Regions from separate parts of the Halobacillus sp. genome, predicted to be linked through region 1. Evidence: a T-box and tRNA genes for the amino acid it is inferred to sense, from the RefSeq annotation. Region 1 holds a T-box; the other holds one or more tRNA genes.

Region 1 (8,770 bases):
TTTTTCTTTGGCTTCCTCGATAGAACTATATTCTACTCTTACAGGAATGGACTGCCATACTTTTTCGTTTACGATAGCTTCAATCTTCTCTATCTCCTCATTGGAAACGGAGCCAAAATGCGAGAAATCAAACCGTAGACGATCCGGAGCCACAAGAGAACCCGCCTGATTTACATGATCGCCTAATACGTCCTTCAATGCTTGATGGAGCAAATGGGTAGCTGTGTGATTCTTAACTATAAAGGAGCGGGATTTTTCATCTATTTCTGCATGAACCCTGTCTCCTTTATGAAGCGTACCTTTTTGGATCACGGCTTCATGCATATGCTGACCATTTGGTGCTTTTTGAACATTTGTTACTTCCAATAGGACGTTATCATTTTCTATACGGCCTTTATCAGCAATCTGACCGCCGCTTTCTGCGTAGAAAGGTGTTTTATCCAAAAATAAGTAGACTGTATCGTCTTCTTCTGCTTGTTCACTAAACTCTTTACCTTTAATCATTTCGACAATTTCTGCTTCCGTACGAAGTTGATCATAACCGGTGAATTCACTGGCTACACGAACGTCCCCAAGTACACCTTCTTGAATCTGCATGGAACCAGTTTTCTGACGAGCGTTCCTGGCACGCTCCCGCTGCTTCTCCATTTCAAGCATAAACCCATCTTCATCAATGGTAAAACCAGCGTCAGCTACATATTCTTCCGTGAGCTCCTTAGGAAAACCATACGTATCGTAGAGACGAAATACTTCTGTCCCAGGGAATACATTACTCCCTTTTTCTGATTCCTGCTTCATAATTGTCGATAAGATGGCAAGTCCATCATTTAATGTTTCGTGGAAACGTTCCTCTTCCGTTTTAATTACGTTTTGGATAAAGGACTGCTTCTCTTTTACTTCAGGATAGAAGTCGACCATAATTTCAGCTACTTCAGGTACTAATTTGTACATGAAAGGCTGATCTATACCAATTTGTTTAGCAAACCTTACAGCCCGGCGCAGCAAACGGCGCAGAACGTATCCTCTTCCCTCATTGGACGGCAGAGCTCCGTCACTGACCGCAAAAGATACCGTACGCATATGATCAGCTATAACTTTAAAGGAAGAATTTCCTTCCTCACTTTCTCCATACTTTCTTCCCGAAATAGACTCTGTTGCTTCAATTAAAGGTTTGAATAAATCTGTTTCGAAATTGGTAGGCGTATCTTGAATAACGCATACAATTCTTTCCAGTCCCATTCCTGTATCAATGTTCTTCTTAGGTAAGGGTGTGTAAGTGTCATCAGGATTATGGTTGAACTGTGAGAATACTAAATTCCAGATTTCTAAATAGCGTTCATTTTCTCCACCCGGATAAAGTTCAGGATCGTGAGGATCATTCCCGTATTTTTCACCGCGATCGTAAAAGATTTCAGTATTTGGACCACTCGGGCCTTCACCAATATCCCAGAAGTTTTCCTCAATACGGATAATTCGCTCTTCATCAATTCCGACAATATCGCGCCAAATAGTATAGGCTTCATCATCTTCTGGATGAACGGTAACAGATAACCTGCTTTCGTCAAATCCGATCCAATCTTTACTGGTCAGGAATTCCCAACCCCACTTCATCGCTTCCTCTTTAAAATAATCTCCAATAGAAAAGTTACCCAACATTTCAAAGAAAGTATGGTGGCGGGCTGTGAACCCTACATTTTCTATATCGTTGGTCCGAATGGATTTTTGTACGTTCACAATCCTTGGATTTTCAGGAATAACCCGCCCGTCAAAGTATTTTTTCAGCGTAGCCACTCCACTGTTTATCCAAAGGAGTGTAGGATCTTCATGAGGAACAAGAGAAGCACTTGGTTCCACACTGTGATTTTTTTCTTTAAAAAAGTCCAGAAACATTTGGCGGACTTCAGCAGATGTCCATGATTTCATACCATTACCTCCTTATTGTTAAATGCATCAAGCTTCATGCTCTTTTATAAACACTCTATTTTATCTGTACGAACAAAAAACTCCCGTCCCTGCCATCGGCAGGGACGGGAGTTTAAATCCGCGGTACCACCCTGATTATAGACATTAAACTGTCTATCACCTCAGACGCCAGTAACGAGGCGCGACTCCGGCGGGGATTAACCGCACTCAGGAATAGCTTTCAGCAACCCTGTCCATAGCATACTTCTCAGCCTGGAATATGCCTCTCTAATTATGGGTAATTGCTTACTTATTTCCTTCACTGTTTTTCGTTCGTATAGTGTCGATATGCGCTATTATAGATAACTGTTCCCTATCTGTCAATATGAATGCGTCCTTTATGAACTTCACTAACAATTACTTTTAGACATGTAAGAACCGGTACAGCTAAAATTAATCCGGGAATTCCTGCAAGTTCACCACCTGCAAGCAAAGCAAAGATAATGACCAATGGGTGGATGTGAATACTTCTCCCCATTATATATGGCGAAAGCAAATTACCTTCAAGCACTTGAATTACAAGGACCACCAGGAGACTAAGAATAAGCGTTTTCACTGAAATGGTAGCTGCTACTATTAGTACCGGTACAGCCCCAAGCAAAGGACCAAAATAAGGAATAATATTCGTTATTCCTGCTATAATTCCAAGAATAAGAGGATACGGCAGATCTACCAGCCAAAAACCAAGCGAGGCAAGGGCCCCTACAAAAAGACTGATTAGAAGTTGACCGCGAATATATCCTCCCAAAGAGTGACTAAGTTCCCTGGTCAGTCTCTGAGCTTCATCATGCCAGGAATCAGGTAATAAACTCATCAAAGAGCGTCCAATCATTTTGTAGTCCTTTAAAAAATAGAATGTCATTACGGGAATGACAGCAACTAAAAAGACCATATCGAAAATACCGCTTAAACTTGTAAGCAAGTTCATTAATTTTGTGCTAATCCATTCTTCGAAATCTGAAAAACTGCCATCCAATTTTTTATGAATACCATCTGGAAACCTTTCAGTTTGAGCATATAACTGCTTCGTCCATCCTTGATAAGATTCCGTTAAAGCAGGAACCTGCTCACTCAACAGTCTTACCTGTGTTAACAGACGGGGATAGCCTTTATAGATTCCTAAACTTACTAAAGAAAAAAATGCGAGGAATATAAACAAGATAGCAAGAGGCCTTGAGATTCCCGTCTCTTCCAGCAGGTTCACAAGAGGATGAAGCAGTAAGGAAAGCACTAGAGCCAAGACAAAGGGCAGAAGGATTCTTCCAATCATGATAATAATATGATCATAATAGGGAAACAGCCATGCTAGTAGTAATAGACTGAGAAGTATAATGAAGAAGATGACGAACCGACGTACCCACTTGGCTGCTTGATCACTCATCCTTGCTTAAGATCCTTGTTGATAGAATATGTCATTGAGAGAGCTTAGACTGCCATCTTCTTCAATTTGATTTATGTTCATTTTGCCATCTTCAATAGCTAACTCCAGACAACAATTCCAACAATAATATTGCTCGTTTCCTATTTTACCAAGATTTTTGCTCTTACAATTCGGACATTTCATGGGGAGCCATACTCCTTTTTTACAAAACAGTATGTCCCTCCGAAGTAAATTCATACATTATTCTATAAGATTATGAAGCCACTCCATTCCTTCCACCACATATGCTTCAGATGGCCTGGAGTGAGGAGTATGCTCCATGATAAAATATCTTCCTTTTTTTTCAGCCAGTATTTCAATCATTGACTTCATATCAAAGGAACCTTCTTTTGTGTTTGGTTCTGGATGAATCGGCACCCAGTAATATTTATCATCTAAAAAACTTACATTATGTACGTGGATAACTGTTGTGTAAGGAAGCAAAGGAACGATGTACTCTTTCCACTTATCACCCGCTGCCATTCGATAATCTCCCATGTCTAAACAGAGAGATAATTGATAGGTGCCCCACACCTCTTCAGGGAATTGCTGAAGGTAGTGGATCCCTGCAGAAGAGCGGTTATGACCAAGTTTAGGTTCGCAGACAATAGAGATTTTGTATTTTTTCTGCAGCTCAGAGAGGTAACGAAGTCCTTCTTCAATCATAGGCTGAGGGTTTGAACGAACAGGACCTTTAACGTATGGAAAGTGAACTAAAATGTATTCCGCCCCGACTCTTGCTGCCAAAGCGACTTCCTGTTCAAAATTTATTCGAGCATCCAGAGGATCGACAGATACATGTTCAATTAGATCGTACTTGCTGTTCCCTCTAATAAGGGGCGAATGAATTCCAAAAGAGACTTGATTCTGTCTAGCCATTGTTAGAAAACGATAAAAAGATGCTTCATCTGGAAATTCTCCAATTTCAATATGACCAATTGCTGACTTAAATAACTGATCAAACTGAGCTGGGTCACTTAAAATGGTACTGCCGGAGATCCCCAATATAGATTTCATAGCTTATCTCCTCATTAACTTCACATAAAATCGTAAGGGGACAATTCTTCTTCCTCATCTTCCGGCACTTCCGGGACCACCTTCTCCTGAAGTTTTTCTTTTAGCCTTGTATAACGAAGGTTTGTATCCGTAAACTTTACGCCTTCGAGAAATGCATTGCGGTCTCCACAGATGATCAGAGATTGCTTAGAACGGGTGATAGCTGTGTAGAGCAAATTTTTCCTAAGCATCCTTTTGTAGCTTCGGACTACTGGAAGAATGACAATTGAAAACTCACTTCCTTGAGATTTATGGATCGATGTGCAATAAGCGAGCATTACATTTTTCAAATCTTTTTTTGGATAAACGATTTCTTTTCCGTCAAAATCAACGACCACCTGTTCTACACCATCTACGTTTTCTTCCTCACGAAATATCGCAACAATTTCGCCTATATCTCCATTATAAACTCCGTCTTCGGGCTGGTTAACCAACTGAATGACTTTATCCCCTTTTCGATAGGTCTGATCATTAAATTGGATATCCCGCTTCTGTTTACTTTTGGGATTTACCACTCGCTGAATCTCTGAATTAAGCTTATGAATGCCAACTTCTGTGCGGTACATCGGGACAAGGACTTGCAATTCTCTAAGGTTAATACCTTTATCGATCGCTTTTTTTACAATATGGGTAACTATATCAGCAAGCTGATTCTCCCGAGCAGGTATAAAATTGAAATCATGCTCCTTAGCCAGTGATACCGCAGTACACTGATTATTTTTAATCTCATGTGCAAGCTGGATGATTTTTGAACCTTCTTTTTGCCGGTACACTTCCGTCAGTTTGGAAGATGGCAGCTGTTCGGAGGCAAGCAGATCGGCAAGTACTTGACCGGGGCCAACAGAGGGAAGTTGATCTTCATCACCTACGAGGAGGACCTGCATACCTGAAGGAACAGCACGGAACAATTGGTTGGCCAGCCAAATATCCACCATCGAAAATTCATCAATGATGAGAACCTTACCTTCTAAAGGATTATTCTGGTTGCGTTCAAATTGTTCATGTCCATCCCATCCGAGCAAACGGTGGATGGTGCTTGCAGGCATACCGGTGGATTCCGTCATACGTTTAGCAGCCCGTCCTGTTGGCGCAGCCAGGACAAAAGGAAAAGGTTGATCGGAGTCATAGTCTTCCGGGTCAATCGAGACGTCATTTAACTCTGCATAAGACTGGATAATTCCTTTAATAACCGTTGTTTTTCCAGTTCCGGGTCCTCCAGTCAGAATCATAAGCTTGGACTGTAACGTTTTCTCAATTGCATTAAATTGGTCTTCTCCATAACTCATTGCTTCCTCTTCTTCAATGCTTCCAATAATTTTCATGAGATCCGCCTGAGTATGCTGGGCTTCCAATTCTTCATCAAGAATACGATCGATATTACGGCAAAAACCGTTTTCTGCGAAATAAAGTGTTGGTAAGTAAATGCGATCCTCTTCCATATATACATATTTTTCCTGACCCAGATGGATGATTTGCTCGGACAGCTGCTCGTATGAGATAGAAGCTTCAAGTCCAGTGTTTAGTAACTGATCAACCTGCATTAGACATTCTTCGGTGGGAAGGTAGGTGTGACCAGCAGACATGCTTTTTTGCATCATGTACAAACATGCTGCTCGGAGTCTGGTAGGGTGATCATGAGAAAGATTCTGCATCCTCGCCATTTCATCTGCCCGGTGAAAACCAAAACCTTCGACTTTAAATACAAGTTGATAAGGATCTTCTTCAATAATGGCAAGAGTTTGATCCTTAAAGACTTCATAAATTTTCTGAGATAACTTCAACCCGAACCCGTATTGGGAAAGATGAATCATCACGTGTTCAAAACCTTGATGTTCCTTTAGGGAATTGTATAATTGATCCGCTTTTTCCTTAGTAAGCTTAGGTACTTTATCTAAAGCAGCTCTGTCTTCTAATATAAACGATATCGCTTGTTCTCCTAATTGATCAACGATACGCTCAGCCGTCCTTTTACCTATGCCGTGAAATAAATCACTCGATAAATAGTGAATAAGCCCATCTTTTGTTTCAGGCAAGACACGATTATACATCTCTACCTCGTATTGCAGTCCGAATTTCGGGTGGTTACGAAATTGACCATAAAAGATATAGGTTTCTCCTTCTTCCAAAGGAGAAAAGTGTCCTTTAATCACCAGTGAGTCCACATCTGTATATTCATTTGTTTCACTTACAGTGATCGCCGCGATGGAAAAATGCTCAGCCTCATTATGAAAGATCATTCGATTGAGTTCACCTTTAACATAAGGACGTTCTTCATTGGATTCAGAAAAGAGCGTTTGTTGTGTCATGCCATCTTTCTCCTTCAATAATTACTCGTTTAACGCTTGTTCCACTTGGGCCTTTGCATGAGAAGCCAGCATGTGCTCAGGCTGAATTTCAAGGGCTCGATTAAAATGGAAGAGTGCTGATTTCGCATCTTCTTTATGAAGAGCGACCACCCCTAAATTGTAGTAAGCGTCACTATGTTCTTCTTCCAATTGTAGCACACGTTTCATAGCCTGTTCAGCACCGTCAATCTGCCCGTTCTGGGCTAAACAGAGTCCATATTGAAATTGGATATCTACATCGTCAGGAGCCAGTTCAGCCGCTCGCAGTAAATAAGGAAGAGCAAGCTTCGTGTATTCCTGATGCACAAAAGTCATCCCAAGCATAAAGTGGACATCGGCTTCATCTAAACCATTTTGAATGGCTTGAATAAACTGCTCTTGAGCTTTCGTGAACTTTTCTTGTTCATAATAAACATTCCCCAGACCGTAATAAGCTGTAGCTGCTTCTCCATCAAGCTCAATAGCTCTATTAAAAAAACGGGCTGCACGTTCATAATCATTCATGTGAGTAAGCAAGTTTCCAAAGTTAATATAACCTACCGGCTGTTTAGGATTTTCATCAATAGCTTCTGTGAAAAGACGGGCCGCCTCCTCATAATTATGATTTTGCATCTCTTCAATACCTTGCTTTAATTTATCCATGTATCTCTCTCCTTCTTTTAATATGTAAAAAAGTCATGTCCTGAAAAACGGACATGACCATTTGCTCAGCCAACATATGTGACAGCAGCATCCTCTTTTAAGACCGTATCAATCGTGGCACCGCCCAGGCAAACTTCTCCATCGTAGAACACGACAGCTTGTCCAGGGGTAATGGCTCTTTCCGGTTCATGAAAGATTACTTTCCAGCGTCCATCTGTCATGGGTTGCACAGTTACGTGGCTGTCCTCTTGTCGATAACGGAACTTTGCTGTACACTCCATGGCTTCTCCAGGAACTTGTCCAGTTGTCCAGTTTGCTTCAGAAGCAATTAAACCATCAGAGTATAAAGCATCGTGATGAAAACCTTGTCCAACGTATAATATATTTGCATCCACATTTTTACCTACCACAAACCAGGGATCTCCAGCGCCTCCAATTCCAAGACCTTGGCGCTGACCGAGGGTATAATACATAAGCCCCTCGTGTTGTCCCTTCACTTCACCATCCAGAGTTTCCATGTTACCAGGCTGGGCCGGAAGATATTCACTCAAAAATTCTTTGAAATTCCGCTCACCTATAAAGCAGATTCCTGTTGAATCTTTCTTTTTAGCAGTAGCCAGATCATGCTGCTCTGCTATTTCTCTCACCTGTTTCTTTTCTAAATGGCCGAGAGGAAACATGACTTTTTCAAGCATTTCCTGGGTCAACTGGTTCAGGAAATACGTTTGATCTTTATTCCTGTCTATCCCGCGGAGCATTTCATACACCCCATTATTCTCCTGCACCTGAGCATAATGTCCAGTAGCTAGATAATCAGCCCCAAGAGATAAAGCATGGTCTAAGAATGCCTTAAATTTGATCTCTTTATTACACATAACGTCAGGATTAGGCGTGCGGCCCGCTTTGTATTCCTCAAGAAAATAAGTAAATACTTTATCCCAGTATTGTTTTTCAAAGTTGACGGCGTAATAAGGAATATCGAGTTGATTACACACTCTAATTACATCTTCATAATCTTCTGTTGCCGTACAAACTCCATTTTCGTCAGTATCATCCCAGTTTTTCATGAAGATTCCGACTACATCATAGCCCTGCTCTTTTAACAAAAGAGCAGCTACAGAGGAATCGACTCCTCCGCTCATTCCGACCACAACACGAGTGTCTTTCGGTTCTTTCATATTTTTCACCTTCCTGTTATGCTCAGTCTTTGTACGATTTGACTGATTTTCTGTGCTGCTTGTATGAGATCCTCTTTGCTATTACTTTGGCCAAAGCTGAACCGAATTGAATTAGTTGTTCGAGGGTCGCCAGTTCCATACATAGCCGAAAGTACATGTGAAGGTTC
Region 2 (4,939 bases), on a different contig from region 1:
GCCATATCCCCGGTGTAGAGCCAGCCATCCCGAATCGTGGCGTTCGTCGCTTCCTCATTTTTAAAATAGCCTTCCATAATCCCATTGGTCCGGGTAATAATTTCTCCAATGGATTTCCCATCATGAGCGACTTCTTCCCCAAACTCATTCACCACTCTTACTTTACTTCCCATCATTTCGTAACCAGCCTTCGCTTTCAGCCGGTATTTTTCTTCAGCAGGAAGATCAAGATCCATCGAACGTAATTCCGACGTCGTAATCAACGGGGAGATTTCCGTCATGCCATATACCTGGATGAACTTCCAGCCTAAATCCTCCTCCACTTTTCGAACAAAGGCCGGTGGCGGGGCAGAACCGGCTATTACCACGCGTACATCCTGTTCGATTTGCGGCTGAACCGCATCATACTCTTCCATCAGCATATTGAGTACAGTCGGTGCCATATGTAAAACCGAGACACCATGCTTCTTAATTTTTTCTAACATGAGCTTTGGATCGGTTTTGCGAAGCATGACCTGGGTGGCGCCATTGGCTGTGTAATAGAAAGGAGATCCCCATCCATTCACGTGGAACATCGGAAGCACGTGCAATAATGTATCCTGATCGCTCACACGCAGGTGATGCATCGTGGACATTGCATGAAGATAGTTCGCCCGGTGACTGAGCAATACCCCTTTTGGATTACCTGTCGTCCCGCTCGTATAAAGAAGAGAAGCAATATCTGTTTCTTCCAGTTCCGCACGGTCAAACAGCTCATCAGCAAAAGACGCAAGCCAAGGTTCATAGGAGGTAGCACCTTCTTTTTCTTCTCCATGCACAATCACATGTTCGAGTTGCGGCAGCTGAGGCAGAACCGTTTCAACTAAGTGATAGAGATCTGAGTCCACAAATAACACTTTACTTTCACTATGTTCCAGAATGAATTGATAATCGGCCGGTTTTAGTCGAGTATTCAGGGGCGTCATCACTGCGCCCACTTGAAACACACCATAAAAGCCTTCCAGCATCTCCAGCGTGTTCGGAGCAAGGTACGCGACTTTGTCCCCTTTTATCACCCCGAGGTCGCCCAGCCCCCGGGACAGCTGATTCACTCGCCCGTTCAATTGCTTATACGTAAGCGTGCGATCATCATCAATAATGGCGGGCTTATCCCCATACAATTCTACGGCTCGATCAAGAAAGTCAGTCAACACCAAAGGTACCTGCATTCCATCACTTCTCCCTTATAAATATATTGAAGCGCTTACACATATTGTAATAACTATACTGTTGTATATCAATAGTTTAATAATATAACAGTTAGAAAACAGAAACATTCCCTGTTTGCTGAAAAATGAATGGTTTAAATCCAAATATCATTTTCCGCCGTTAACTCACTCTCGGCCTCTCCGGTATTCGTTACTCCCTTAGGTTCGACCAGCATAATGTGACATTCTTCTTCAGCATAAGGTTTGTGTTCCACCCCCTTTGGAACGATATACATTTCTCCATCTGACAGCTCGACTACCCCATCGCGAAATTCAATAACCATGTGACCCTTCACCACGAAAAATACTTCGTCCGTATCTTGGTGACTGTGCCAGACAAAATCCCCTTGCACTTTTACCAGTTTGAATTGATAATCGTTCATTTCACCAATAACTTTCGGGGACCACTGATCATTAAATTTTGTTAATTTTTCATTGAGATTAATAGGTAATGGTTCCATTCGAAAAACTCCTCTTTTTTAAATCATTTTGAGTCGTGGGTCTTCTTTGTGAGACCTTTTAATTGTAACTGAAGATTGGTTTAACAGTCTTGAGAATGCTGTTAGTCTGCCATATTGTAGGTAGCTGCGACGATAACTTGAAGATGTGTATGAATGCTAGTGCGTACCTTAACCTGAACGGAGGAGTGAACGTTGTTCCGACCAAAGGAGTGAACGCTAGTGCAACCAAAGGAGCGAACGTTGGACCGACCAAAGAAGTGGGCGCTTTATTTAAAAGAAAGGAAAAGAAAAGAGAAGAAAAGAAACAAAATCATGTAGAAGCGGGTCATCATCCACTACTTACGTTTATTTTGTAAATCGCTTGGCATTTTGGATAGAGTTCATGACTGGTAAGCTAAAGTAGAAACGAATCTGACACCAGAATTCTTTCCCTGGCGATTATATAATTGAAGGCTTTAAAAAGGCTTTGCAGATGAGAATCGGTGTCAAGATTGTTTCCGAAATAGATGGCGATCGACATACATAAGGGGACATTGAACAGTTATCAACTAACCACTTGATTGGAACTGAGGCATCATCATAACAAGTTCCTGCAAAATTAAAACAGCCTGACACCTATAGATAAAGGCGTCAGGCTCCAGAATCACTTCGTTTACTTAATTACCTTACTGAGAGTATTAATTCAAGTAATTATATTTTCGCTTCCCAATTCTTCTGTTCTTCCTCTTTCATCATATCTTCTGCATCCTGAGGATAAGCTGTACGGAAAGCGTGGTGATCTGCTTCAATCACTTCCACCATCTTATCGACCATTTCCTGTGGATCATATTGATCATCTAAAATTTTCTCCGTTTCGGCGATGGACTCTCTTGGCGTAAAGTTCTTATCTTCATCATACCATTTATGCTTCTCTTCAAACATACGGTCATTAAAGCCAGTTTCGTATGGTCCAGGATTGATCGTGGCTACCTGAACATTAAACTCTTCAAGTTCCGCTTTCATAGTCTTAGCCATTGCTTCGACCGCATGCTTAGAAGCAACATAAGGCCCAAGGTACGGCATACCGACCACACCTGCAATTGAGCTCAAGAATACAATTTTTCCTGCTTTCTTATCTACGAATTTCTTAGCAGCAATTTGCGCATTTTCCAGTGTGCAGAAGACATTGGTTTCAAATATATCCCTTACACGGTCTACTGGAACTTCTGCAATAGGTCCGCCTTCACCAATCGCCGCATTAGCTACAAAAATATCATAATCATATTCATTAATTAACTGCTGATCACGCTTGTTTTTAATATCAAGCTTTATTACTTCTAGTTCTACACCAGCTTCTGAAGCCGCTTCTCTCAAGCTAGTAATCTGAGAAATAATTTCAACCGCTGCGATCACATGATGTCCTTTTTTAGCTAGTCCAATTGCTGTACCTTTACCTAACCCGCTTCCTGCACCAGTAATAAAGATGGTTTTACTCATTTCTTGTTTCCTCCTCTACGGAATGCTGTCTGTTGAGAAAGTTCCCTTCTATTAGTTTGCTAAAACTTCCCAGTACGTTCCATAAAGGTGGGTTCGTTTTTAATTTCAGATACTGAGTTGCATGAGCAACCCTTAGATATTTGTTTTTTTCCAGAAAAAAAGACGCCTTCTAGTTTGGATAAATCCAAACTAGAAGGCGTACTCGTTAGGGCATAATCGCTAACTAATAAGAACTAACTAAGCGATTTTTATGAGTGGAGCATAGCGGGCTCGAACCGCTGACCTCAACACTGCCAGTGTTGCGCTCTCCCAGCTGAGCTAATGCCCCATAGATTTAAATTTGCCGATCCAGCAACTGCGTGCCGCTTAATCCGACAAATATTATTATAGCTGATACTACGAGTTCTTCGCAAGGGTTTTTTACGGAATATTTACCCATTCTTCTGGCTTCCATTTCTTTTTTCAAGGAAGACTGCTGTTCATTTTCTTAAGAAATTCAATGTAATAGACAATTGGTATGAAGATGGTCTTCCAGGTTACAATAACCTTTAAAAAGGATGATCTCACATTGGAATTCACGCTGCGCGGAAAAAATGGGGCCTATCCCTGTATTATTACGATTGACCCTGATAACGGACGATATACCATACGGAAAGAAGATACCAGTGGAGAGGTATTCAACTCACCAGAAGAATTAAAACAATGGATCCATGAAAATTGGACAGCAGAAGATTTTGAAGATCCTTTAGCCTTTCACCATATGCTCGATAAGATTCAGGAGTCCCCGTAGATTTTACTCCTCATAACAGGAGGCTATAAAATCACAGGAGTCTCAACACACCTGAACTACTTTATTTGTTCCCTTTTTTCTATTATGATGCTTATTCGTTTAAGCGAAATACGTAGATAACACTTTCATGTCTGATAAACTAAAGAAGACTATAGAAATTATAGAATATGCGGATACTCTTCTTCGCTTCTTAAATGGAGGTACATACAACATGGAGATTACGACGAAAGAAGTCAGCAACAGCTGGACAAAGTACGACCTGACGAACGATCACGGCATGAAGCTCAGTGTTTTGAACTACGGTGGGATTATTACGGAGCTGCTCGTACCGGACCACGAAGGAACACTTGAAAATGTAGTCCTTGGCTACAGAAATGTAGAAGACTATAAAGAAGATCCTAATTATTTCGGAGCAATTATCGGACGAGTGGCCGGACGGATCGAGGGAGCTTCTTTTACATTAAAAGGACAAACCTACGATCTGGACGCCAATGAAGGTCCCAACCACCTCCATGGCGGTGCGAATGGATTCCATCAAAAAATATGGGAGGTCACTCCTTTTGAAAGTAACGACGAGGTCGGTCTGACGCTCTCTTTAAATGTTTCAAAAGAAGAGGATGAATACCCTGGGAATCTGGATGTCACCGTGACTTATACGTTAACGAACGAGAACGAATTGGTAGTGGACTATCAAGCGGAAAGTGATGAAACAACCGTCCTGACATTAACCAACCACTCTTACTTTAATTTAAGCGGGGACTATAAGAGGACTTTGCATAATCATCATCTTACCTTCAACAGTCCGCGATTTGTCGAATTGGACGATAACCTGATTCCCACTGGAAAATGGCTGGACGTGACCGACACACCTTTTGATTTCCGGGAAGGAAAAGACCTGGTGGAAGGTATGGTTACCCCTCACCCTCAGAACAAAATCGCGAAAAACGGGTTTGATCATTATTTTA

Evidence for each region. The T-box of region 1 lies ahead of alaS (alanine--tRNA ligase). A T-box ahead of a tRNA ligase gene usually reads a tRNA of that ligase, here a tRNA-Ala.
Region 2: it encodes a tRNA-Ala, which carries the amino acid that the T-box ahead of alaS (alanine--tRNA ligase) is inferred to sense. The anticodon was not compared.

What each region holds. Positions count from the first base shown of each region.
Region 1 is NZ_JBAPTY010000379.1:1,941-10,710, forward strand. Features, by position in the region: gene alaS (alanine--tRNA ligase) at 1-1,923, opposite strand, end outside; T-box leader at 2,021-2,234, opposite strand; gene WAM07_RS15715 (AI-2E family transporter) at 2,276-3,343, opposite strand; gene WAM07_RS15720 (sugar phosphate isomerase/epimerase family protein) at 3,584-4,399, opposite strand; gene WAM07_RS15725 (ATP-dependent RecD-like DNA helicase) at 4,420-6,744, opposite strand; gene WAM07_RS15730 (tetratricopeptide repeat protein) at 6,766-7,425, opposite strand; gene mnmA (tRNA 2-thiouridine(34) synthase MnmA) at 7,491-8,603, opposite strand; gene WAM07_RS15740 (cysteine desulfurase family protein) at 8,609-8,770, opposite strand, start outside.
Region 2 is NZ_JBAPTY010000062.1:381-5,319, forward strand. Features, by position in the region: gene WAM07_RS03245 (long-chain-fatty-acid--CoA ligase) at 1-1,208, opposite strand, end outside; gene WAM07_RS03250 (cupin domain-containing protein) at 1,343-1,708, opposite strand; gene WAM07_RS03255 (hypothetical protein) at 1,894-2,064, shown strand; gene WAM07_RS03260 (SDR family oxidoreductase) at 2,399-3,184, opposite strand; tRNA gene WAM07_RS03265 (tRNA-Ala) at 3,440-3,512, opposite strand; gene WAM07_RS03270 (hypothetical protein) at 3,753-3,974, shown strand; partial or broken gene WAM07_RS03275 (aldose epimerase family protein) at 4,186-4,939, shown strand, end outside.